4 regions of the Brenneria izadpanahii genome follow, and region 1 is predicted to be linked to each of the others. Evidence: predicted binding sites of a transcription regulator. Region 1 holds the regulator's gene; each other region holds the start of a gene.
The links. Region 1 encodes Fur, which represses iron uptake genes when iron is present. Its sites were predicted from a motif close to ATAATAATGAGAACNACTATCAA; they were not measured.
Positions count from the first base shown of each region.

Region 1 (6,181 bases):
CTTTCTGATATAAAGGTTCGACGCCTTGAACAATCAGCGTATTCCAATCGCGACTGGCCGCCTGCACCAGCGCATCATCCAATCCCGCATGATCTATCCCATTGAATGCCGCCAAATCCGCTTTTAACGTATTCAGCGCATTCAACGCCGATGCCTGCTCTCTGTCCGCGGAGGCATTATCGCCGCTGCGGCGCGCATCAACGGCGCGGGCCAAACGCGTAACCATACGAAAATACTGATCGTTAGCCTGATTAACAAAATTCATGTTTTCCACCAGCAGGCTGCTGGTTTTAGACGTTGTCGTCATCTCCTTGAAAGAAAATATCGTGTATATCGACACGCCTCCCCATAGTACACAGAAGGTGCCGAGTACCCATAACATGGCCGTTCTGATGGCGATGTTCCTTAAAAATCTCATAGTTCACTCCAAACCCGAACACGCATAAAAAAGGAAGATCTTGCCGGCAATAGGCGGCAAGATAACGAGAATTCTATTAATTAGGCTTTCATCACTCCTTCCTGTCGCTAATCTTTCGTCCTGTCGAAACGGATACAATCCACGCTTGTTAATCGACAAAATACGGGGAATGTTTAGCTTCTGAACTGTACTTACCGTCGTTAATTTTCTATTCTTTGAACAACCTCATAACTTTTCATAAACATAAGTTTTATTGATCCATTCGATATGCATTTAAAGAATATATCCAGCAGGTTTCGCGGTGCCGGATAACGCGTTGGCTTTTTACGGGCGAGGCTCACAGGGGCCGAGTACAAAACCGGCGCATCTGCAATTTGACGAAATGGCGAGGCGGATTATGGCCGGTTCAATCCGGGAAATGGACGCCGACAAAATTCATGCCGCTATTTACTTATCCTTACCGATACGAGTTTCTCATGCAGTGAGTGTCTGTTATTATTAGCCGATAAGTGGGTAAGGCACTGCTCCATATCATTAAGAATCAAGAGGTTATTCAATTCATGGCACTCATAGGAATTTTCTTTGGCAGTGACACCGGCAATACCGAAAACATTGCCAAGACCATCCAACAGCAACTGGGAACCGACGTTGCCGAAGTTCATGACATCGCCAAAAGTAGTAAAGAAGATCTTGAAGCCTTCGATATTTTACTGTTGGGTATCCCAACCTGGTACTACGGGGAAGCTCAATGCGACTGGGATGACTTTTTCCCTACGCTGGAAGAAATTGACTTTACCGGAAAACTGGTCGCCATATTTGGCTGCGGCGATCAGGAAGACTACGCAGAGTACTTCTGTGACGCGATGGGCACCATCCGCGATATTATCGAGCCACGCGGCGCGACTATCGTTGGGCACTGGCCGACCGAAGGCTACTACTTTGAAGCGTCTAAAGGTCTGGTGGACGATAAACACTTCGTCGGTTTGGCCATCGATGAAGATCGTCAGCCTGAACTGACCAGCGAACGCGTCACCGCCTGGGTGAAACAGATCAGCGAAGAGTTGAATCTGAAAGAGTTGGTTGGCTAAAACGGTTTTCCGGCTCTGATAGCCATACCTGTCAGAGCCGGGTTAATAGAAAAAACCTTTCGCAAAGATTGATACATTTTTTTAACTTCTTCCTATAAGTATGTACAATACCCACATCGGTTATGTGCATTCATTTGGTGTACCCCAATACCAACAATACATTGCATGGTACGTCTAGATTGTATATGGATATAATATTGTTAACATTTCACTGTTTTCATTTTGTATGCACGGTTCTATAATTGAGACGCTATTGCATTTTTTGAGCCGACCGATGTCATAGGCTAGGTAGCCTCCATTGATAAGTAAGCAACAGGACTAAATCCGCATGACTGACAATAACACCGCATTAAAGAAGGCCGGCCTGAAAGTCACTCTTCCAAGACTGAAAATTCTGGAAGTATTGCAGGACCCAGAGTGCCACCACGTCAGTGCGGAAGATTTATATAAAAAACTGATTGATATGGGCGAAGAGATTGGTTTGGCGACCGTCTACCGCGTACTGAATCAGTTTGATGATGCTGGTATCGTAACCCGCCATAACTTTGAAGGCGGTAAATCGGTTTTCGAACTGACGCAACAACATCATCATGACCATCTGATTTGCCTGGATTGTGGCAAAGTCATTGAGTTCCGTGATGAGTATATCGAAGCACGCCAACGCGAAATCGCGGAAAGACACGGCATCAAGCTGACTAACCACAGTTTGTATCTGTATGGCCATTGCAGTGAAGGGGATTGCCGTGAAGACGAAACCCTGCACGACGCAAAAAGATAAATCTACCGCATAAAAAAACCGCCGCGGCGATTTTCAACGTCGCTTGCGACGGCCTGTAAGGTGACGGGTTGAATAGCCCGTCATAAAATAAAACCGCCGAGGCGGTTTTATTTTATCCTTGCGGCAAATCCTGCCGTTATCCTACCCAGGTATCCCGTAAGCCCACCGTACGGTTAAATACCAGATTCTGCGGACTGGAATAAACTCGGTCAGCGCAGAAATAGCCTTCACGCTCAAACTGATACGCTTTTTCCGCTTCGGCCTGCGCCAAGCTCGCCTCAACGAATCCATGAGTCACTTTCAGCGATTCAGGATTGATGGTTGACAGAAAATCATCCGCCGCCCCAGGATTGGCGACGCTGAACAAACGATCGTACAGACGGAATTCCGCCGGCAGACCGTGCGTCACGGATACCCAGTGGATCACGCCTTTTACCTTACGGCCATCGGCCGGATCTTTACTTAAGGTATCAGGATCATAGCTACAATAAATAGTAGTGATGTTACCCTGCTCGTCTTTATCGATACGCTCCGCCTTAATCACGTAAGCATTACGCAGACGAACTTCTTTACCTAACACCAGACGCTTGTACTGCTTATTGGCCGACTCACGAAAATCAGCGCGATCGATATAAACCTCACGGCTGAATGCCACCTGGCGCGTCCCCATTTCCGGTTTATTCGGATGGTTTGGCATCGTAACCCACTCTTCATGACCTGAAGGCAGATTTTCAATCACCACTTTCACCGGATCGAGCACCGCCATGGCGCGCGGCGCGTTTTCATTCAGATCGTCACGCACACAGGCTTCCAACGCCGCCATTTCAACGTTGTTATCCTGCTTGGTTACCCCGATGCGGTAACAGAATTCACGGATAGATGCGGCGCTGTAGCCACGGCGGCGCAAGCCGGAAATCGTCGGCATACGCGGATCGTCCCAACCTTCGACAATTTTTTCCGTCACCAGCAGGTTCAGCTTGCGCTTGGACATGATGGCGTATTCAAGGTTAAGGCGAGAGAACTCATACTGACGCGGATGGCAAGGGGTGGTGATATTATCCAGCACCCAGTCATATAAACGGCGGTTATCCTGGAATTCCAAGGTACACAGGGAGTGGGTCACGCCTTCCAGCGCATCGGAAATACAGTGGGTAAAATCATACATCGGGTAGATGCACCATTTGTTGCCGGTCTGATGATGCTCGGCAAACTTAATGCGGTACAGAACCGGATCGCGCATCACGATAAATGACGATGCCATATCGATCTTGGCGCGTAGACAGGCCGTCCCCTCGGCAAAACCGCCGTTACGCATTTTTTCGAACAGTTCCAGGTTTTCCTGTACGCTGCGATCGCGATACGGGCTATTTTTACCCGGAGAGGTCAGCGTACCGCGATATTCGCGGATCTGTTCCGGCGTCAGTTCATCGACGTACGCCAGCCCTTTACCGATCAGCTCAACCGCATACTGATGAAGCTGATCGAAATAGTCGGAGGAATAGCGAACGTCGCCGCTCCATGAGAAACCCAGCCAGTTAACATCGCGTTTGATCGATTCAACGTATTCAATATCTTCTTTCACCGGATTGGTATCGTCAAAACGCAGGTTACATTTCCCGTTGTAATCCTGAGCGATCCCGAAATTCAGGCAGATAGACTTCGCATGTCCGATATGCAGATAGCCATTCGGCTCTGGCGGAAAACGCGTCTGAATATGGTCATGCTTACCTGACGCCAGATCTTCATCGATAATCTGACGGATAAAGTTAGTTGGGCGGGCTTCAGCCTCACTCATGCTTGATTCCTCAATGCTAAAACGACGTATAACCGCTAATGATCCAACAAGCTACGCTGGGAAACAACCGTTAGTTTCATTAAAAAACAAAAACGGGATGAGATAGCGATCTCATCCCGCAAATTTACCTTATGCCGCGCGATTCAAATACGATGAAAAGCGCGTATCGACATTATTCTTCGCTGACTTTCTTCAGCGCCGAAGCGATCGACTCAGCCTGAGTGCCGACGACGATCTGCACGCTCTGTTTATTCAAACGAATCACCCCGGCGGCGCCTAATTGCCTGGCCAGTTTGTCATCGACCAACCCTGAATCCACCACGTTCAAACGCAGCCGGGTGATGCAGGAATCAATACCGGACAGATTTTCTTTTCCGCCGATGGCCTGTAAATACCCCCTGGCCTGCGTGAGAACATCACCGGATGGCGACGGAACCGCCGCATTCACATCATAGCCGTCGGCCTCGCTACCGCTTACCGACAGTTCGCGTCCCGGAGTCAGTAAATTGAAACGCGTGATGGTGAATCGGAATACGCAGTAGTAAACGACCGAGAACACAAGACCCTGCGGTATCAGCATATACCAGTGGGTCGCCAGCGGGTTGCGCGACGACAGCACCATATCCACCAGCCCGGCGCTGAAGCCGAAACCGGCAATCCAATGCATACTGGCCGCAATAAATACCGAGATGCCGGTCATCACCGCATGCAGAAAATACAGTACCGGCGCGACAAACATAAAGGAGAACTCCAGCGGCTCGGTGATGCCGGTAAAAAATGCGGCCACCGCCGCGGCCAGCATAATCCCGCCGATCTTGCTTTTGTTCTCCGGACGGCTGCAATGATAAATCGCCAACGCCGCGCCAGGCAGACCAAACATCATAATCGGGAAAAATCCGGCCTGATAGCGGCCGGTAATGCCGACCACGGCTTTACCGGCATCAATCGACTGCTGCCCGGCAAGGAAATTGGGAATATCGTTAATACCCGCCACGTCAAACCAGAACACCGAGTTCAGGGCGTGATGCAAGCCTACGGGAATCAACATCCGGTTACAGAACGCATAAACGCCGGCGCCGACCGAACCTAACTGTTGAATATACTCGCCGAAAGAGACTAGCGAACTATAAATGACCGGCCACACATACATCAGGATGAAGGCCACCAGAATCATCAGAAACGAGGTGATAATGGGAACCAGGCGGCGTCCGCTGAAGAACGACAGCGCTTTCGGCAGCTCGACCTGACTAAAGCGGTTGTACAGTTCCGCGGAGATAATCCCCACCAAAATACCGATGAACTGATTTTTAATGTGGCCGAATGCGGCCGGCACCTGCTCCAGCGGTATTTTCCGAATCATCGCAATAGCATCCGGCGAACACAGCGTTGTCAGCACCAGATAGCCGACAAAACCCGCCAGAGCCGCCGCGCCGTCTTTATCTTTCGACAACCCGTAAGCGATCCCCAACGCAAACAGGACATCCATATTCCCGATAATGGCCGATCCGGATTTGATAAACAGCGCCGCCAACGCATTTTCATTTCCCCACCCCACCGGATCAATCCAGTATCCGACCCCCATCAGGATCGCAGCAGCGGGCAACGTCGCAACGGGCACCATTAATGCCCGTCCAATCTTTTGTAAATAGCCAAGAATACTCACGTTTCCTCTCTTATTCTTACTCTATGGGGCTCCAAAGCCGCCCGTTAGACGCGCTCACCGCCAGCTCATGCACACCAGATAATTTCAATGCGGAGGGTAAACAATATATTTTTCCTCACAAATTAATCATAATAATTATGTGATGAAAATCACTAAAAATTCGCATATTAAAAGTTTATACCTGAAAAAAACGCCATCTTATTTCAAGACAAAAAAAAACGAGCTACACTGACAGCCAGTTTTATCTCAACGCTGAAAAAGCGTCGGTGACGCCATTCAGTCGAGTATTATTTCGCCATTACTGAGTAAACCAGGAGAGCACTGATGAGACTTATTCCTTTAATCACGCCGGTTGAAGTCGGCAAATGGGCCGCCCGTTATATCGTCCAGCGAATTAACGAATTCAATCCCAGCGCCAGCCGCCCCTTCATCCTGGGCC
Region 1 is NZ_CP050854.1:3,731,499-3,737,679, forward strand. Features, by position in the region: gene HC231_RS16650 (methyl-accepting chemotaxis protein) at 1-418, opposite strand, end outside; gene fldA (flavodoxin FldA) at 979-1,506, shown strand; gene fur (ferric iron uptake transcriptional regulator) at 1,835-2,284, shown strand; gene glnS (glutamine--tRNA ligase) at 2,421-4,079, opposite strand; gene nagE (N-acetylglucosamine-specific PTS transporter subunit IIBC) at 4,252-5,742, opposite strand; gene nagB (glucosamine-6-phosphate deaminase) at 6,067-6,181, shown strand, end outside.

Region 2 (6,181 bases), 720 kb from region 1:
CAGCGCCAAACGGCTACGGCGCGCCAAGCATCGCTTTAATCTCACCAACCGCCGTTTTTCCCACGCCCATGTCGATCGCCTGCATCAGCAAAATGTGCAAAGCATCGAAACCAGTTCGCTGCATTTGGGCTTATTGGGCGATATGAAACGCATGAACTCGCTGTTTTGCTCGGTAGCTTATAGCGTACTGGAACAACCCAACGATGAGCGGGAAGAGGAATAACGGCGGCCTTTTCTTGCTACGGGAATATGCGAATGTAATTCATTGTAAAATCATACCGTTCATGAAGGGCGGAGGCCGCCCTTCTCTAGCCGATACCAGTAACCCGTGCTATCTTTCTAGCTGCATCACTTATACATTACCAATCATTAACTTCCTATTAACTCAAGTGTGGAGGGTCGGTTATGGCACGTATGACCGCAAAAGATTTTTCGCCGGAATTGCTTGAGCTGTACGATTATTATGCGCATGGTAAGATCACCAAACGCGAATTCGTCTCCATGGCGGCAAAGTTTGCCATCGGCGGAATGACCGGCATGACGCTGTTAAGTTTGATGAGCCCCAATTACGCCCTGGCGCAACAGGTCGAATTCACCGATCCCTCCATCATCCCCGAATATATCGACTACCCCTCTCCTTCCGGGCATGGCGAAGTGCGCGGATATTTTGTGCGCCCAGCCGGGGCAACGGGCAAAGTTCCGGCGGTTGTGGTGGTGCATGAGAATCGCGGATTGAATCCCTATATAGAAGACGTGGCCCGCCGGGTGGCGAAAGCCGGTTTCATAGCTCTGGCGCCCGATGGGTTGAGTTCGGTAGGCGGTTATCCCGGTAATGACGATAAAGGACGCGAGCTGCAACAGCAGGTCGATCCCACCAAGCTGATGAATGACTTTTTCGCCGCGATCGACTTCCTGATGCGCCACCCGGCCACCACCGGCAAAGTGGGGATCACCGGTTTCTGTTACGGCGGCGGCGTATCAAATGCGGCGGCGGTCGCGTTTCCCGAACTGGCGGCGGCCGTCCCCTTCTATGGACGTCAGGCCAATCCGGAAGACGTACCCAAAATCAAGGCTCCGCTGCTGATCCACTACGCGGAATTGGATACCCGTATCAATGAAGGCTGGCCGGCCTATGAAGAAGCGCTGAAAGCGGCAGGCAAAACTTATGAAGCCCACATTTATCCGGGTGTGAATCATGGTTTCCATAATGATTCGACGCCGCGCTACGATAAAGCCGCCGCCGATTTGGCCTGGGCCCGCACCATCACCTGGTTCAACCGCTATCTGGCGTGATGTTCAATAAGGGCCGTTTTGCAGACGCGTTGCTATGATCGGCTATGCCCGGATAACTCCGGGCATAGGGATTACAACAACAAGATTAGAAGTTGTAGGTTACGCCAGCATAATAAGCCCTTCCTGGCTCGTTATAGGTCGATGCCCCTTCATTTTCGCGATAGACGCGCTTGTCGAGCAGGTTGCTGATGCCTGCATTGATGCGCACGTTTTTAATCACGTCATAGTTCAGCCCGACGCCCACCACGGAATAAGCGCCGACTTCATTGGTAGACAGGCTACCGTTCTCATTACGAATGTCCGGATACTGACGAGGTTTCTGACGACCGTACATGGTCCAGGCCGCATTGGCGGACAGCTTATCAGTCACCTGCCAGTCCAGCATGGTGTTGATGGTGTACTTGGGAATCACGGACAACGGATTACCCGTATCCTTAAACTTGGAGGTGATCATATAAGTGGCATTGGTGCGCCAATCCAGCGTATCACGCACCAGCGGCACCGTCAGATTCGCTTCCAGCCCTTGCACCAGCGCCTTGCCGCCGTTTTCCCAGCGCAGAATATTACCGCCGTCAGATGCTGTGCCGATAATATCCGTTCCGGCAACAATTTTATTCTTGTAATCGTTGCGGAAATAGGTGATGCCCGCATCGTAGCCGTTGTTGCTGAACGACAGACCGATTTCCTTATTGACGCTGACTTCCGGATCCAGATCGTCATTGCCAAGCAGATAACAGGCGCCGCTTGTGATACTTGATGGGCAGCCGTTACCATTGGTGCGCAGCAGATATCCCATGCTGGATTGATACAGGTTAGGCGCTTTAAATACCCGGGCAATGCCCGCCTTCAGCTTGAAGTATTCGCCGAGTTCCTGAGAGGCATTCAGACTGGGACTCCAGTTGGCGCCGAATTTGCTGTGATAATCGAAACGAAGCCCCGGAATAATATTGGTGCCGGGCGCGGCCTCGATATTATCCTCAAAATAGAGCGCGCTGAGTTCCGCGCTGTTTTTGGTGCTGCGGTTAGCCGGGTTGCCCGACACATCGCCAACGTCAACGGTTGGCTGACTGGTCGCGGTCATTGATGCCGGATCGTTAAGCTGCTCACGATTCCATTCCGCCCCCAGGGTGGCGGTCTGTTCAACCAGCAGGTGGAACGGAATATTCAACTCGCCGTTGGTCTTATAGTTTTCCAGCCGACTGGTGGCGTACTCGTTGCTGTTGATCATCCCCTCAACGCGTCCGGTTGAGCCTTCTTTCAGACGCGTATTATTAGTTTTCTCATAGTAGAACCCCAGACGCGACTGGCCCCAGTCCCAGATGCCGTTATGAGTAATGCCGTAATTCTGGCGGTACATACGGTTGGTTTCCTGACCGTACAGCGTCGGCACCAACGTGCTGAGGTTAGCGTTGCTGTACTGCGTATCGCCTGCGTAGATATTGCCCTGGCGGCTGTAGCCATATTCGAAATCCAGAACCTGCTGGGGATTGATTTTCCAGGAGAACAACGTGTTGATATCTTTATTGCGCACCCCTTCACGCCCGGCGGCGTAAGAGCCATTTTCTTGCGTGTTGATATCGTAGGCATCGGCGTCGGTCTTGTTGATATTGCCGTATAGACGCATAGTCAGCACATCGTCAATCAGCGGGCCGTTAAGGCTGAAGTTAGCGCGCTTGGTGGCGCCTTCCTTACTGTCTTCCGGCTGGTTGGTATAAAGAGAGAATGAACCGTGCCAGTCGTTAGTGGGACGTTTGGTAATAATATTGACTACGCCGCCGGCGGCACCGGAACCGTAGCGTGCGGCAGCCGGCCCACGCAGCACTTCAATACGATCCACCATTTCCACCGGCACCCAGTTAGTGTCGCCACGGGTGTCGCGCTCTCCGCGCCAGCTATAGCGAACGGCATTACGTGAGGTAACAGGCTTGCCGTCGATCAGAATCAGGGTATTTTCCGGCCCCATGCCGCGGATATCGATCTGGCGGTTATTGCCCCGGCTACCGGATGCGCTGTTGCCGGTCAGGTTGACGCCGGGCATCTTGCGGATAATATCCGACAGATCGTTAACCGGCGGCGCTTTTTCAATATCTTCTTTGGTGATAATGGAAACGCCGGGCTGCTGTTTTAGCGCTTCTTCCGCCGTTGCCTGAACAACCATAACGTCTTCTTGCGTCTCTTCCGCCGCGTAGGCATGGCTGCCCAAAATCCCTGCTAAAAGTACGGCCAATGGTCGTTTGATGTAATTACTTGTTACACTCATTAAATTCATCCCCATCAATGCACATAATTGCAAGAAAAGTTATGATAATAAGAATGATTATCATTGTATATATATCGACAAAAACCTCACATTTCCTCCATAACGTAAAGATTTGGTTAGGAAAAGATGATGGCGCGCACCGATGGGAAAACGATGAATAGAATTAATAAACAATAAGTTATATTAAAAAATAAATGGTTGAGATCGGCTTATATCGCAAACCTCAACCTGAAGATCATTTGGGATGGGATACCGCAGGAAGCGCGCTGAAAACATGTTCAGCAAGTTTAAATTGTTACCTTTTGGATTGAACTTTTACCTTTGGCGAGGCGTCGCTTTGCTCTTGTTTGCTCCTCATATTCGAGCAAATCAGGCCCGCAACGATAGCGGCAATACCGGCGGCATGATAGGCATGCAGCCGTTCTCCCAGGAACAATGCCGCCAACACCACGCCGAAAACCGGAATAAGGTGTATGGTCAAGCCCGCCCGAGCCGGCCCGAAACGACTAATAGCCTGGGTATACAGCAGATAGGCAATGACCGAAGGGAATATCCCGACATACAGCAAGGCAGAAAGCGACGCCACGCCCCAGGTCGCCCGCTGGCCGGAACTATACTCAGCGATATAGAACGGCAGCAGCATAACCAGCGCCAGCGCGATCTGTATCCCCATCAATCCTATCCGCTCAAGATCGCCCGGCAGTTGACGCAGCCATAACGTATAAAGCGCCCAGCAAACCATGGCCGCCAGCACGATTGCATCCCCAGGGACGAAAACCAGCGCCTGCCACTGCGACCAGTTTCCATGCATAACCAAAGTCAGAACACCGGCAAACGACAAAATCAACCCCACATACTGACTCATTCTCAGCCGCTGACGATAAAAACAGGCGCCCAACATGACGATCAACAGCGGGATCAGCGAGTTGAGCAACAGCGCATTGTTGGCCGTGGTGGTGCGCAACCCCAAATAGATAAGCGAATTGAACGCGGCCACCCCGACCACAGAGACTCTCAGCACTTGCCAACGGAGTTCCCAATAGCGCCGCCAGTCACGCCGCATCGCCCAGAATGAAAACGGCAGCAGACAGATCAGCGCGATCACCCAACGCCAGAAAGAGAGCGTCATCGGCGTTAGGTCATGGCGCACCGCTCTGCCGACAACAAAATTGCCGGCCCAAAACAGCGGCGGCAATATCAGCGTTAGCCAGGAAAACAAGGGAAGTGACCAAGCGGAAGAACGCGCCATCGTAACAGTGTCTCCGATAGGGTGAATCAAGATACCTATTGTCCGACCTCAATCTCAGAGGAACAATAGCCGCAATGGCTATCTGGCAAGCGCCATAAGTATTTCGATCAAAAGATTAAATAAACCAACCACAGGCAAAAACAGGAAACGGGTAAGCCTCTTTTCAGCGCCGACACTTGTCCCCCGCCAAACCACTACCCTTGCACGCGGCTATTATCCGACAGCACCGGGTAATCCAGCACAATGATATCGCTTAGCACCGGCCGGAAAATGGCTTTCAGTTCATCGTGCTTTGGATGCGGTAAATAGCGCTGGCGCGCCTGTTCGTCGCGAAATGTCATCATCACGCAGTGGGTAAAACCGGCATTTTTCCCTTCCGGACTATCGTTATACCCCCACTCAACCGCCTGCACGCCCTCAATATTTTCGGGCATTTGCAGAAATGCCGTTTTCACCTGCTCGATTTCCGCGGCGGAGGCTTGCGCGGTAAAAGTTATCAATAAAATGTGGCGTATCATTCAGAACTCCAATAGCTATTTTTTCTGTTTTCAGTAAGTAAAACAAGATGGATTGCCTGAGTAAACCCAGCCACTCCACCTCATAAAGGCACGGTAATGGTCTCGATCGGCGCGATTGCCAGGCTCGGCAACCCGAGCCATAACGCCATCAGGCGCAGCTCCTCCTTCAGCCGTTCAAGCGTGCACGGCGGCGCGCCCGGTTCGAGGTGCGCGCTCTGGACGATCAGCACGCCCGCTTTGCGATCCGCCTTTAAATCCACCCGCGCGACAAGCGCGCCATCCAGCAGAAAAGGCAGAACGTAGTAACCATGTTCACGCTTATGAGCGGGCGTGTAGATTTCGAGCCGGTAGCGAAATCCGAATAATCTTTCCGTTCGCGGGCGATGCCAGATGAGCGGATCAAACGGCGACAGCAGCGCCGCGCCTTCGAGCTTACGCCCGGCGCGCGCGTCCTTATGCAGATAAGCCTGTTGCCGCCAGCCGCGCACGCGCACCGGGATAATGATGCCCTCCTCCACCAAATATTCGATCGGCAGTCGCGCGTCCGCGGCGGGAATGCGGTAGTAGTCGCGCAGATCGTCCGCAGTCGCGATCCCCAGCGCCTGAGCCGAACGCGCAAGAAGCATTCGTCGCGCGTCAACGCCGGAGGGCGTAGGCAGATCCAGAATCGATCGAGGCAGCGCGCGTTCGGGCAGATCATACACCCGCTCGAAGTTACCCCTACGGTGTGTCGCGACAACCAGCCCCGACCAAAACAACCATTCAAGCGCGTGCTTGGCGTCGCTCCATACCCACATTCCTTTGGATGCGCGGCGGCCCGCCACGTCAGAGGCAGCCAGCGGTCCCTCGGCTTTTATGCGA
Region 2 is NZ_CP050854.1:4,446,734-4,452,914, forward strand. Features, by position in the region: gene HC231_RS19790 (Na/Pi cotransporter family protein) at 1-223, shown strand, start outside; gene yghX (YghX family hydrolase) at 406-1,293, shown strand; gene HC231_RS19800 (TonB-dependent siderophore receptor) at 1,379-3,553, opposite strand; gene HC231_RS19805 (DMT family transporter) at 3,849-4,802, opposite strand; gene HC231_RS19810 (Dabb family protein) at 4,997-5,320, opposite strand; gene HC231_RS19815 (winged helix-turn-helix domain-containing protein) at 5,401-6,181, opposite strand, start outside.
Region 2: HC231_RS19800 (TonB-dependent siderophore receptor) is a predicted target of Fur. The motif match lies at 3,595-3,617, and genes of this name have one in related genera.

Region 3 (6,181 bases), 1.4 Mb from region 1:
CGGTTACCTCATGCCCGGCCTGCGCCAGATACCAGGCGGTACTGACGCCAATAACGCCACTCCCTAGAATCGCAACCCGCATCTTTACTTATCTCCCCCAATCATTCTGAATTACCATGTAATATGCTGGATAATTATTTATGCACTGAAATAAAAAGCTACTCTAGCATTTAGGTAAAAAATGTCATCAGGCGCAGATATAGCATTTAACTATTGTTCATAAGGCGTAATAGCGTCATATTATGGAATAAAACTCTGTAAATCTTTTCCGCCAACCTACCGTTTTTACGTCACTTTTATCAGATTGAGCTACGATTAATAATGTCTGTGCGATCTTGTGCAGGCCGATCATGTAAGGGGCGCGCTGATGGCTATATCGACTGATAACCCGGTAAAGAAACCTAATCGCCTGGATGACGGGCCAGACTGGTCGTTTGAGCTATTGCAGGTCTATCTCGATGAAATAGATCGGGTAGCGAAACTTTATCGTCTGGATACCTACCCTCACCAAATTGAAGTGATTACGTCTGAACAGATGATGGATGCCTACTCCAGCGTAGGTATGCCGATCAACTATGCTCACTGGTCATTTGGGAAAAAATTTATTGAAACCGAGCAGCGTTACAAGCACGGTCAACAGGGGCTGGCCTACGAAATCGTTATCAATTCGGATCCCTGTATTGCTTATCTGATGGAAGAAAATACCATGCCCATGCAAGCGCTGGTCATGGCGCATGCATGCTATGGGCATAATTCGTTCTTCAAAGGCAATTATCTATTCCGTAGCTGGACCGATGCCGGTTCTATCGTCGATTATCTGATCTTCGCCCGGCAATATATTGCGCAATGCGAAGAGCGCTATGGCGTGGAAGAGGTTGAACGCCTGCTGGACTCGTGCCATGCGCTAATGAACTACGGCGTCGATCGCTACAAGCGTCCGCAAAAAATATCCCTGGAGGAGGAGAAGTCCCGCCAGAAGAGCCGTGAGGCTTACCTGCAAAGTCAGGTCAACGAGCTGTGGAAAACGCTTCCGCGCCGTGAACAAGACGTGGCGCATGAGCAGACGCGCCGACGTTTCCCGCAGGAGCCGCAGGAAAATTTGCTCTACTTTATGGAAAAAAACGCGCCGCTGCTGGAACCCTGGCAACGTGAAATTTTGCGCATCGTCCGTAAGGTCAGCCAGTATTTCTATCCGCAAAAACAGACGCAGGTCATGAATGAGGGATGGGCCACGTTCTGGCATTACACCATTCTTAATCATTTATACGATGAAGGCCGGGTTTCCGAACGTTTCATGCTGGAGTTTCTGCACAGTCATACCAACGTGATCTACCAGCCGCCGTATAACAGTCCCTACTATAGCGGCATAAACCCCTATGCGCTGGGCTTTGCGATGTTCCAGGACATCAAACGCATCTGTCAGGATCCGACGGAAGAAGACCGCTATTGGTTCCCGGATATCGCCGGTAAAGACTGGCTGGAAACGCTTCATTTCGCCATGCAGAACTTTAAGGATGAAAGTTTTATCAGTCAGTTCCTGTCGCCGAAAGTGATGCGTGATTTCCGCCTGTTCACCGTTCTTGACGACGATAACAACAATTATCTTGAAATCGCTGCGATTCATGATGAAGAAGGCTATCGTTTAATCCGGCAGGAGTTGTCCGCGCAGTACAACCTGAGCTATCTCGAACCGAATATTCAGGTTTGGAATGTCGATTTACGCGGTAACCGTTCGCTGACGTTACGCTACATCCCGCATAATCGCGCGCCGCTGGATAAGAGCAGCAACGAAGTGATGAAGCATGTTCATCGTTTATGGGGATTTGAGGTATTTATGGAGCAGGTGAACGAAGACGGCAGCGTCGAACTGCTGGAGCGGTGCCCGCCCCGTAATGTTTCATCCTCACAGCCTTGAGCGGAATTAACTGAAAGGCGGATATAAGGCCAAGGGTATTCAGGCAATGCTGAATACCCTTTTCTTTAGCGTCGGATTTCAGCGATATCGCGCGGAATAGCGCTTTGCATGCTATGCCAGATAGCGCCGCTCTCTTTGCCGTAATGCCGAACAACATCCAGCACCTGCTCATATAACCCTTCGCGGCATAATGCTTCCAGCCGGCCATAAAAATCCAACGCCAGTTTGCGCGCATCGGGATTGGAAAAATAATAACGGCCTACGCGGATATACAGCCCTTTCAATCCATTCAAGATTAACCCATAAATAGGATTGCCGGACGCAAACGCCAGTCCGCGGAATACGTTGTAGTCAAGTTGGGCAAAAGCGTCCGCGTTATCATCCACCGTTTCGGTTTGCTTCAACACGTCTTGCGTCTTTTCCGGGTGCTGCCGCAACGCGGTGCGGATAAAGATAGCCGCGATATTGGTACGAACGGACAGTAGGTTATCGATGAGTTGCGGTACGCTGTCGTGATCGAGCCGGGCAAGCGTTTCCAGAATATTCAGCCCTGAGGTTTCCCAGAAATTATTGATTTTCGTCGGTTTACCATGCTGAATAGTCAACCAGCCGTCACGCGCTAAACGCTGAAGCACTTCTCGCAGCGTGGTGCGCGTCACGCCTATCAGCTCGGAAAGCTCTCTTTCCGCCGGCAGAATTGATCCCGGCGGGAAGCGGTTATTCCATATACTTTCGATAATATACTCTTCCGCGAATCCAGCCGGACTTTGCGCCTTTATAACCATGGGTTTGATGTTCCGTAGCGATATTTACCGATGAAAAACACACTCATCATACCAGATGAGCCAGCCATGATATAGCGCCGCCGCCATACCCGAAACAAATTCAATATAAAACTGTGACTATCAACAACTCCCTTCCCTACGGCATCGATATACTCATTGACTGGTCATAAATATTTTCGGACATGCCGCGTAACCCGGCCGATGCCCGGCATCGTATTAGCCGGAAACATATCCGGCAGCTATTAGCGCTCACATTCGTGTATAGTAGTCAATACGATGCGATTTCGGCCCCGAAACCACACCGGGTCGACGATTATTGAACCGTCGCGGAATAAATAAGAGAATCAAATAAATACACGCTACGTTTTGCACAGTGAAATGATGGTAGTGGAGCCGCTTCGGTTTACACTGCTGATTCGATCATTTTTAGCATGGAATACTTGTTATGTTGCGATTTCTTAACCGTTGCTCACGCGGGCGCGGCGCCTGGCTGTTAATGGCATTCACAGCCTTGATTCTGGAACTGGTCGCGCTTTATTTCCAGCACGTATTGGGGTTAAAACCCTGCGTGCTCTGCATTTATCAGCGAAATGCGCTCTTCGGCATTATGGGCGCGGGTCTGCTGGGCGCCATCGCTCCCGCCAGTCTGTTACGCTATCCCGCCATTGCGCTATGGATATACAGTTCGTTCGAAGGACTGCGTCTGGCCTGGGAACATACCAATATACAACTTCACCCATCTCCTTTTACTACCTGTGATTTTTTCGTCAGTTTCCCATCATGGCTGCCGCTGGATAAATGGCTCCCCGCTATATTCAACGCAACGGGCGACTGTTCGGAGCGCCAATGGCAATTCCTGTCGCTGGAAATGCCGCAGTGGCTGATTGGCATATTCGCCGCCTATCTGTTGATTGCCGTGCTGGTATTAATCGCCCAGCCTTTCCGCCCTAAACGACGCGACCTTTTCAGCCGCTAAAAATCGACGAATTGAACGATAGCCGCCCGGCTGAATAAACCCGGCGCCGCCCGTTTAAACGCCCCTGCCGGCAAGAGATCATCCAGAATCAGTTCCCCTGATTCTGGATTTTTTCTGTCTGAATAGGCGGTGGATGTCGCCGTTGACGCTTCTTCCGCCGGGCGGAACGTCTTTCCCCGCTCCCTTGCTTCCACATGACTACCTCTGACTCCGGCCTGTCAAAAACCTGCATCCGCCGCCGCCGGCTTCCCGCTGAATACAAACGGCGCGACTCATCCCGATAATGGATATCACAGCCTGCCGCCGCCGACTTCACCAGTCTCGCGTTGCGCAGCAAAACGCACGGGTGTAAAGACCTGCATACCTCAAAATAGGAATCTCCATAATTTATTCACACTATCAATTTATTTAAAAAAACCGTGATTCTGAGAAAAATTCTACTCCTGAAAATAACGCTAATGATTATCATTCATATTACATTTATCATCCGACTCGACCTGTACAAAAAACAACCACAGCAACGAGGAGGCATGGAATGTATTTTCAGGGTATTAAATACAGCAAGAAACCACTGACATTGTTACTGGCAGGATTCATGGGCGGCGGCAGTTATGGCGCAACGGAATCCTATGACGAAGATACAATGGTGGTGCAGGCGACGGCGGAAGAAGCGCTTAAGCAGCAACCCGGTGTTTCCATCATAACCAAGGAGGACATCGAACGTTCGCCGCCGGTCAACGATCTGTCGGAGATTATTCGCAAAATGCCCGGCGTCAACCTGACCGGCAACAGCGCCACCGGCGCTCGCGGCAATAACCGGCAAATCGATATTCGCGGCATGGGGCCGGAAAACACCCTGATCCTGATCGACGGCAAACCGGTCACGTCACGCAACTCCGTCCGCTACAGTTGGCGCGGCGAGCGCGACACCCGCGGCGACAGCAACTGGGTTCCGGTGGAAATGGTGGAACGCATCGAAGTGTTGCGCGGCCCGGCGGCGGCGCGCTACGGTTCCGGAGCCGCCGGCGGCGTAGTCAATATCATCACCAAACGCCCCACCAACGACTGGCGCGGTTCGTTCTCCCTGTACGCCAATCAGCCGGAAGACAGTAAGGAAGGCGCGACCCGACGCGCCAACTTCAGTCTGAACGGCCCGTTGATCGACGATGTGCTGACCATGCGGCTGTACGGCAACATCAATAAAACCGACGCCGACGACTACGATATCAATCATGCGCAGAACGGCTCCTACGCCGCCGGGCGCGAAGGGGTGCGCAACAGGGATATCAATACGCTGCTGTCGTGGAAGATCAATCCGCTGCAGATCCTGGACTTCGAGTATGCCTATAGCCGCCAGGGCAATATCTATACCGGGGATACCCAGCATAGCAACAGTAATATCCAGCCCCTATTGCCCGCTTACTACGGCGAGGAAACCAACCGCATGTACCGCCAGAGCTATGGCGTCACGCATAACGGCATCTGGGACTGGGGCCAGTCGCGGCTGGGTTTCTACTATGAGAAGACCAACAACACTCGCCTGTCCGAGGGGCTATTCGGGCGCGGTGAAGGGATGATTGACGTTAACGCCGACGAATATTCCACCAGCCGGCTGGATAACTATAAGGCTAGCGGCGAGTTGAATATTCCGTTCCGCCTGCTGGCGGAGCAGACCGCCACTATCGGCGCCGAATGGAACCGCGAAGAGTTGGACGATCCGGACTCAACCAGCTACACCGCCACCGATAGCGACATCGGCGGCATCCCGGGCAATCCGAACGAACGCAGCAGCAAAAACAGCGCCACCCTGAGCGCCATCTATTTCGAAGATAATATCGAAGCCGCGCCGGGCACCCATATCATCCCCGGACTGCGTCTCGATTACCACAATCGGTTTGGCGCCAACTGGAGCCCGAGCCTGAACGCATCCCAGGAACTGGGCGACTATTTCAAGCTAAAGGCGGGGATCGCCCGGGTATTCAAGGCTCCTAATCTCTATCAGTCCAGCAAAGGTTACCTGCTGTATAGCAACGGCGGCGGTTGTCCGCTCGGAACCAGCGGCGGTTGCTATCTGATCGGCAACGACGATCTGGATCCGGAAGTCAGCGTCAATAAGGAGATCGGGCTGGAGTTTACTTATGAAGGCTACGACGCCGGGCTCACCTACTTCCGCAATGACTATAAAAACAAGATTGTCTCCAGTACCGGCGCCCTGGATACCTTGAGCAACGGACGCAGCGTCTATCAGTGGGAAAACGGCGGCAAGGCGCTGGTGCATGGATGGGAAGCCTATCTGACGGTGCCGCTGGTGCGGGATACGCTGGACTGGCGCACCAACGCCACCTGGATGATCAACTCCAAGGACAAGACGACCGGCAACCCGCTGTCCGTCATCCCCAAGTACACCATAAACACGATGCTGGACTGGCAGGTGAACGAAGATCTGTCCGCCAATTTGAGTTGGACCCTGTACGGCCGCCAGAAACCGCGCCAGCATTATGAAAA
Region 3 is NZ_CP050854.1:2,320,403-2,326,583, reverse strand. Features, by position in the region: gene HC231_RS10500 (D-amino acid dehydrogenase) at 1-82, opposite strand, end outside; gene HC231_RS10495 (SpoVR family protein) at 368-1,915, shown strand; gene fadR (fatty acid metabolism transcriptional regulator FadR) at 1,981-2,700, opposite strand; gene dsbB (disulfide bond formation protein DsbB) at 3,146-3,676, shown strand; gene HC231_RS10480 (hypothetical protein) at 3,673-3,870, opposite strand; gene HC231_RS10475 (TonB-dependent siderophore receptor) at 4,212-6,181, shown strand, end outside.
Region 3: HC231_RS10475 (TonB-dependent siderophore receptor) is a predicted target of Fur. The motif match lies at 4,123-4,145, and genes of this name have one in related genera.

Region 4 (6,181 bases), 1.1 Mb from region 1:
CGACCCAGGTCACCCGTACATCGTGGCCTTTATCCTGTAACTCGCTAATCGCAACCTCGGTAAGGGTTTTGTTGAGTTTGCCGCCGGAATGACCAAATGCCTTACCGGCATGAATAATCAATATGTTATGCATCGTAGACTCGCTTATGGATTTGTCTTGCCTGGATTGGATTCTGGTTGATAAAGAACCAGTTTGGCAGATTTTCATGGGTGAAAATATAGGGAATATGTCACAACACTGTTGACTGCGGCGCAATAATCTCGTTATCCCGGCCGGGATAAGTGAGAAAATCCGGAAGATCCTGTTCCGAATGAACCCGCATGACAAAGAAAAGGATAAGAGCGCCGAACCTTCTCTTATCCCTGCGGAGATAGGCGGAGCCGGGCCGGCTCCGCCATAGGCCATTAATTAGAAATCAACGTTAACCCCAAGCTGGAAAGTGCGGCCCGGCGCGACGGACAGCGCCTGATCGTACAGATCCTGGGTGTTGGCGTTTTCCAAGCTGTGGCTGCTTGGATAGTTCCAGTATTTGCGATCGGTAATATTGTAGATGCCGCCGCTCAGCTTCACGTTTTTGGACACGCGGTAGTAAGCGGTCAGATCCACCAGGCCGTAGCCGGGCACCCGCATATACTCGCTTGTGGAATCGGTAATTGGCGTGCCGCTGTTGTTATAGCTCTGGCGGTTGGTGTAAGAGGCTTGTTTGCCTTTGTTGAACGTCGCGGTCAGCGCGGCGCCATAGTTTCCGTACGGATCGTCATAGGCGACGCCTACGATGGCTTTCATCGGCGCTACGCTGGCCAGATCGACATATTTGTCTCCCAGGTAGCTGGATTTGGATGCGCCTTCGGCGTAACCGAACGCCAAGCGCGCACTTAAACCGTTAACCTGTTCGAACCAGGTGCCGAAGTTGAATTTGGTACTGATTTCACCGCCGTAAATATAGGCTTTATCACGATTTTCCGCCTGATAGACGATGTTGATATTGCTCGGTACGTTGGTGAATTTTTCCGGATTGGCCGTCCGGGAGTAACGGGTGTAGTCAATGAAGTTTTTATAGTCATTGTAGAACGCGGCGGCGCTGACCGTAATCCCTTCAACCGCTTCCCCTTTCAGGCCCAGCTCGAAGTTATTGCTGGTTTCGGTTTCCAGCTCGGGGCTGCCCAGCAGCGCATATTGTGCGCCGTAAGCCGTCGCATAGTTTGCCGTCAGGTTATAAGAACCATACAACTGGCTGGCGTTGGGGAACTGTGCGCCGCGCTTGTATTGCAGATAGGTGGTCAGTTTTGGCGTAATGTCATACAGGAAGCTCAGGGAAGGCAACACCTGCGAATCGCTGAACCCTTCGCCGTAGAGTTTTTGCACGTCCGAATCGGAAACGTTGGCGTCGCCACCGCTCATATTGGACAAATTGGTGGCCTTGCTGTTTTGATAGGCCACACGCACCGCCGGCACCACCGAGAAGTCATGGCCGGCCAGATCCCAGGTCATTGTGTCCTGTACGAAACCGCCCAGAATATAAGTGCGGCTATCCGCTTCTGGTTTGGATATGTCATTGTACGAGGTTAACTCCGGATCGAGGCGATACGGGCGTTCTGTTTTCGATTCGCTGGCGTTCAAGCCCCAATTCAGATTATGGATGCCCCATTCTTTGGACATCTTGGTTTCCAAACCGTAGGTCTTCACATTGTAATCGGAATAGATGCGGTGAGCCTCAGCCGCGGTGGCGCCGGTGGTTGCCGGCGCCCAGGTATTATCGTGCGCTTCGGTCTGCTGGTAGTACGCCTTGGTTTCAGCCAGATCGATCAGCGGGTTGTCGGTTGGCGTCCAGCGATCTTTCAGGCTGGCGCTCCAGCGACGGGTCTGGCTGCTCTGCTGCGCTCTGCCGTAGATTGTGCTGGTGCTGGTGCCCCAGTAGTCATAGTTGGTATGGTTGGTTTTGTGGTAGTAATCCAGCGTGCCGGTCAATTGATGGGTATCCGTCGCCTGCCAAATGCCGGACGCCATTATCGCGTCGGAGTGCCAGTTGGCCGGATAGGCATCGATGGTGCCGCTGTTGTTTTCGGTTTCCTGGCCGTCGCGGCGGCTGATCACAATCACGCCGCGCAGGTAGTCATCGCCCGCGGCGGCGGTGATGCCGTTGTGCCAACTGCTGTTGGATGAATCATAGTCGCTCTGGTAGCCGAAGTAGCTTGATTTATTGGCGGAAAGATAATCATCGGCGGATTTGGGCAGGAAAGACACCGAGCCGCCCAGCGCAGTATTGGGGTTGGATACCGCGGTGGCGCCGGATTCGATGCCCACGGAGCCATACATATAGGGGTCGATATAGTCGCGGCCGATACCGAAGGTGTTGGAGCCGGTTCGACCGACGGAAGGCCGCCCCGTGGCGTTGGGTTGCGCGATGCCGTCCACGTCGATGGCGATGCGGTTGGCTTCCAGCCCGCGGATGTTATAGCCGGTATAGCCGCCGCGATCTCCGGTATAACCGCTTTTGCCGGTGTTGGAGCCGCCGCTGGCGCCGGTGGCGCTGATCAACGGCTGGTAGCGCATAATGGTGCCGAAATCATTGCCGCCCTCTTTCTGCATATCGCTGGCGGTGATGGTGGTTTTGCTGCCGGCTTCTTTCTCAACTTTGGGAGAATAAACCGTCATCACGTCGCCAGTCGATTCAGATTTGCTGGCCGTATTGGTTTGCGCAGATGTTGGGGTATCGGCGGCAGCGCTGTTGAATGCTGTGCCGGCCAAAATCCCGGTGAGCATGATTTTTTTGAAATTCTTGTTGATTAACATAGTGATACTCTATTGATAGACGACTCCAGCGACCAGGGATGGTAACGCGGGCAATGGACTTCGGCGGAAATGAAGCCAGGGTTTGGTAACAACACAGGAACACCGTAATGATAATTATTACCGAACATTAAGAGTTATCATTCGTCTTTTCAATTGCGGTTTTATTAAAAACTCTTAATAAAAGTGTCTTCTGGATGTCATTATTTGTCGTTGGGCGGAACGGCCAACTATTCGGAAACGGAAAAAGACGAGAAGCATGAGAAGCCGGTTTGACCGCCGCGCAAACCTGGGCCGATGCGCTGAAAACGGCTCACCGGCATGAATCTCAGGCGGCGATGCCGCATCGCCGGCGGCCGTTAAGGTTGCCGGCCTTTGTTCTCTGTGACAGGAGACCGCCGGATAAGGTACTATTCCCGCCAAACAAGCGTGTCGGAAAGCGTTCTAATCGCGCTGCGATGTGAGGAAACGAGATAAATGAGTGAGATGACGCATGACGGCGCAGAAAGCCTTGCGCTGCACACGTTTACTGAAAATGCGTACCTAAATTACTCCATGTACGTCATCATGGATCGGGCATTGCCGTTTATCGGCGATGGCCTGAAGCCGGTACAGCGGCGTATCATTTACGCCATGTCGGAGCTGGGCCTGAACGCCAGCGCCAAATTCAAAAAATCCGCCCGTACCGTCGGCGACGTATTGGGTAAATACCATCCGCATGGCGACAGCGCCTGTTACGAAGCGATGGTATTAATGGCTCAGCCCTTTTCCTATCGCTATCCGCTGGTGGATGGCCAGGGGAACTGGGGCGCGCCGGACGATCCGAAGTCATTCGCCGCCATGCGTTATACCGAATCCCGCTTGTCCAAATACGCGGAAACCCTGCTTGGCGAACTGGGGCAGGGCACGGTTGACACTGTGCCGAACTTCGACGGAACGATGCAGGAGCCGAAAATGCTGCCTGCCCGCCTGCCGAACATTCTGCTTAACGGCACCACCGGGATCGCCGTAGGTATGGCGACGGACATCCCGCCCCACAATATCCGGGAAGTCGCCGCGGCGGCCGTCGCGTTAATTGATAAACCCGGCGCCTCGCTGGAAGATTTATTGCAGCACGTGCAAGGGCCGGACTTCCCGACGGAAGCGGAAATCATCACCCCAAGTAATGAAGTGCGTAAAATTTACCAGAACGGGCGCGGTTCGGTGCGGATGCGCGCCATCTGGAAAAAAGAAGATGGCGAAGCGGTGATTACCGCGCTGCCGCATCAGGTTTCGGGCGCCAAGGTGCTGGAACAGATAGCCAGCCAGATGCGCGCGAAAAAGCTGCCGATGATTGAAGATCTGCGCGATGAATCGGATCACGAAAATCCCACGCGTCTGGTGCTGGTGCCGCGTTCCAACCGTATCGATCTGGATCAGGTGATGAACCACCTGTTCGCCACTACCGATCTGGAAAAAAGCTACCGCATCAATATGAATATGATCGGTCTGGACGGCCGGCCCAGCGTTAAGGGACTGGTTGAAATCCTGACGGAATGGCTGGTGTTCCGCCGTGATACCGTGCGCCGCCGGCTGAATTACCGGCTGGAGAAGGTGCTTAAGCGTCTGCATATTCTGGAAGGGTTGCTGATTGCATTCCTGAATATTGATGAAGTGATCCACATCATCCGTACCGAAGATGAGCCCAAACCGGTATTGATGCGCCAGTTTAGCCTGAGCGAAACCCAGGCCGAAGCGATCCTGGAACTGAAATTGCGTCATTTGGCCAAGCTGGAAGAGATGAAAATCCGCGGCGAGCAGGACGATCTGGCGAAAGAGCGCGACCATTTACAGGCATTGCTGGCATCCGAACGCAAGCTGAGCAATCTGCTGAAAAAGGAAATTCAGGCGGATGCCGCCGCTTACGGCGACGATCGCCGTTCGCCGCTGAAAGAGCGCGCTGAAGCGAAAGCGATGAGCGAACATGATTTCGTGCCTTCGGAGCCGGTCACCATCGTATTGTCGGAAATGGGGTGGGTTCGCAGCGCCAAAGGGCATGACATTGATCCGGCGGGATTAAGTTACAAAGCGGGCGATAGCTTCCGTTCCGCCGCCCGCGGTAAAACCAATCAGCCAGTAGTATTTATCGATTCGACCGGCCGCAGCTATGCGCTGGACCCGCTGACCTTGCCTTCCGCGCGCGGTCAGGGCGAACCGTTGACCGGCAAGCTGACGCCGCCGCCGGGAGCGACCATCGAGCATGTGCTGATGGCCGCGGACGATCAGCCGCTGCTGATGGCCTCCGATGCCGGCTACGGCTTTGTCTGCACCTTTAACGATTTGGTGGCGCGCAACCGCGCGGGTAAAGGCATCATCACGCTGCCGGATAATGCCAAGGTGCTGGCGCCGCTTGAGATCCACGGCGAGGACAATACCCTGCTGGCAATCACCGCCGCAGGCCGGATGCTGTTGTTCCCGGTTTCTGACTTACCGCAGTTGTCGAAAGGAAAGGGCAATAAGATCGTGTCTATTTCGTCAGCGGACTTCTCCAGCGGCAAGGATCGTCTGAGCTGGCTGCTGCTGCTGCTGCCGCAGTCGTCGGTCACGTTGTTCTTCGGCAAACGAAAACTGATTCTGCGCCCGAACGACTTACAGCGATACCAGTCTGAACGCGGGCGAAAAGGGACGCTGTTGCGCGGCTTGCAGCGTATCGATCATATTGATGTCGATGCGCCGAAGCGGATCGGCGGCGGCAGTAGCGAAGAGTAAATAATCAACGCCGGGAAAGCGCGATAAGAGTAAGATGGCCGCGCTTTCCCTGGCGATTCGCCCCTTCGGATTTCATCCTGTCTACAGACCGCCGGCCCTCTGCGTATCGCAGCGGAAAACTGACCGTTCTGCAAAAGGAATCACCGTGTGTTTTGTAGCAGAATAGCTATACTAGCGGCGGCAGTTGGCTTATGAGGTTGTTATGTTATTCATTCTTCGTTTTATTGTGGTGATCGTATTTTCGATTTTAGTCTGTGTTTTTGGATCTATTTACTGTCTTTTCAGTCCTAAAAACCCGCGTCACGTTTCGACATTCGGTCACCTTTTTGGTCGCCTGTCGGTGGTGTTTGGTTTAAAAGTAGAACTGCGGATCCCAAAAGAAGCCGCGCATTACGGCAACTGTATTTATATCGCGAATCACCAGAATAATTACGATATGGTCACCGCTTCGAATATCGTGCAGCCGCGCACGGTCACCGTGGGCAAGAAAAGCCTGCTGTGGATCCCTTTCTTTGGCCCGCTGTACTGGCTGACGGGGAATCTGCTGATCGATCGTGACAACCGGGCCAAAGCGCACGGCACCATTGCTCAGGTGGTCAAACATATCAAGGAAAAGAATATTTCCATCTGGATGTTCCCGGA
Region 4 is NZ_CP050854.1:4,852,287-4,858,467, reverse strand. Features, by position in the region: gene HC231_RS21725 (NAD(P)H-dependent oxidoreductase) at 1-133, opposite strand, end outside; gene HC231_RS21720 (TonB-dependent receptor domain-containing protein) at 410-2,794, opposite strand; gene parC (DNA topoisomerase IV subunit A) at 3,269-5,539, shown strand; gene HC231_RS21710 (1-acylglycerol-3-phosphate O-acyltransferase) at 5,742-6,181, shown strand, end outside.
Region 4: HC231_RS21720 (TonB-dependent receptor domain-containing protein) is a predicted target of Fur. The motif match lies at 2,896-2,918, and genes of this name have one in related genera.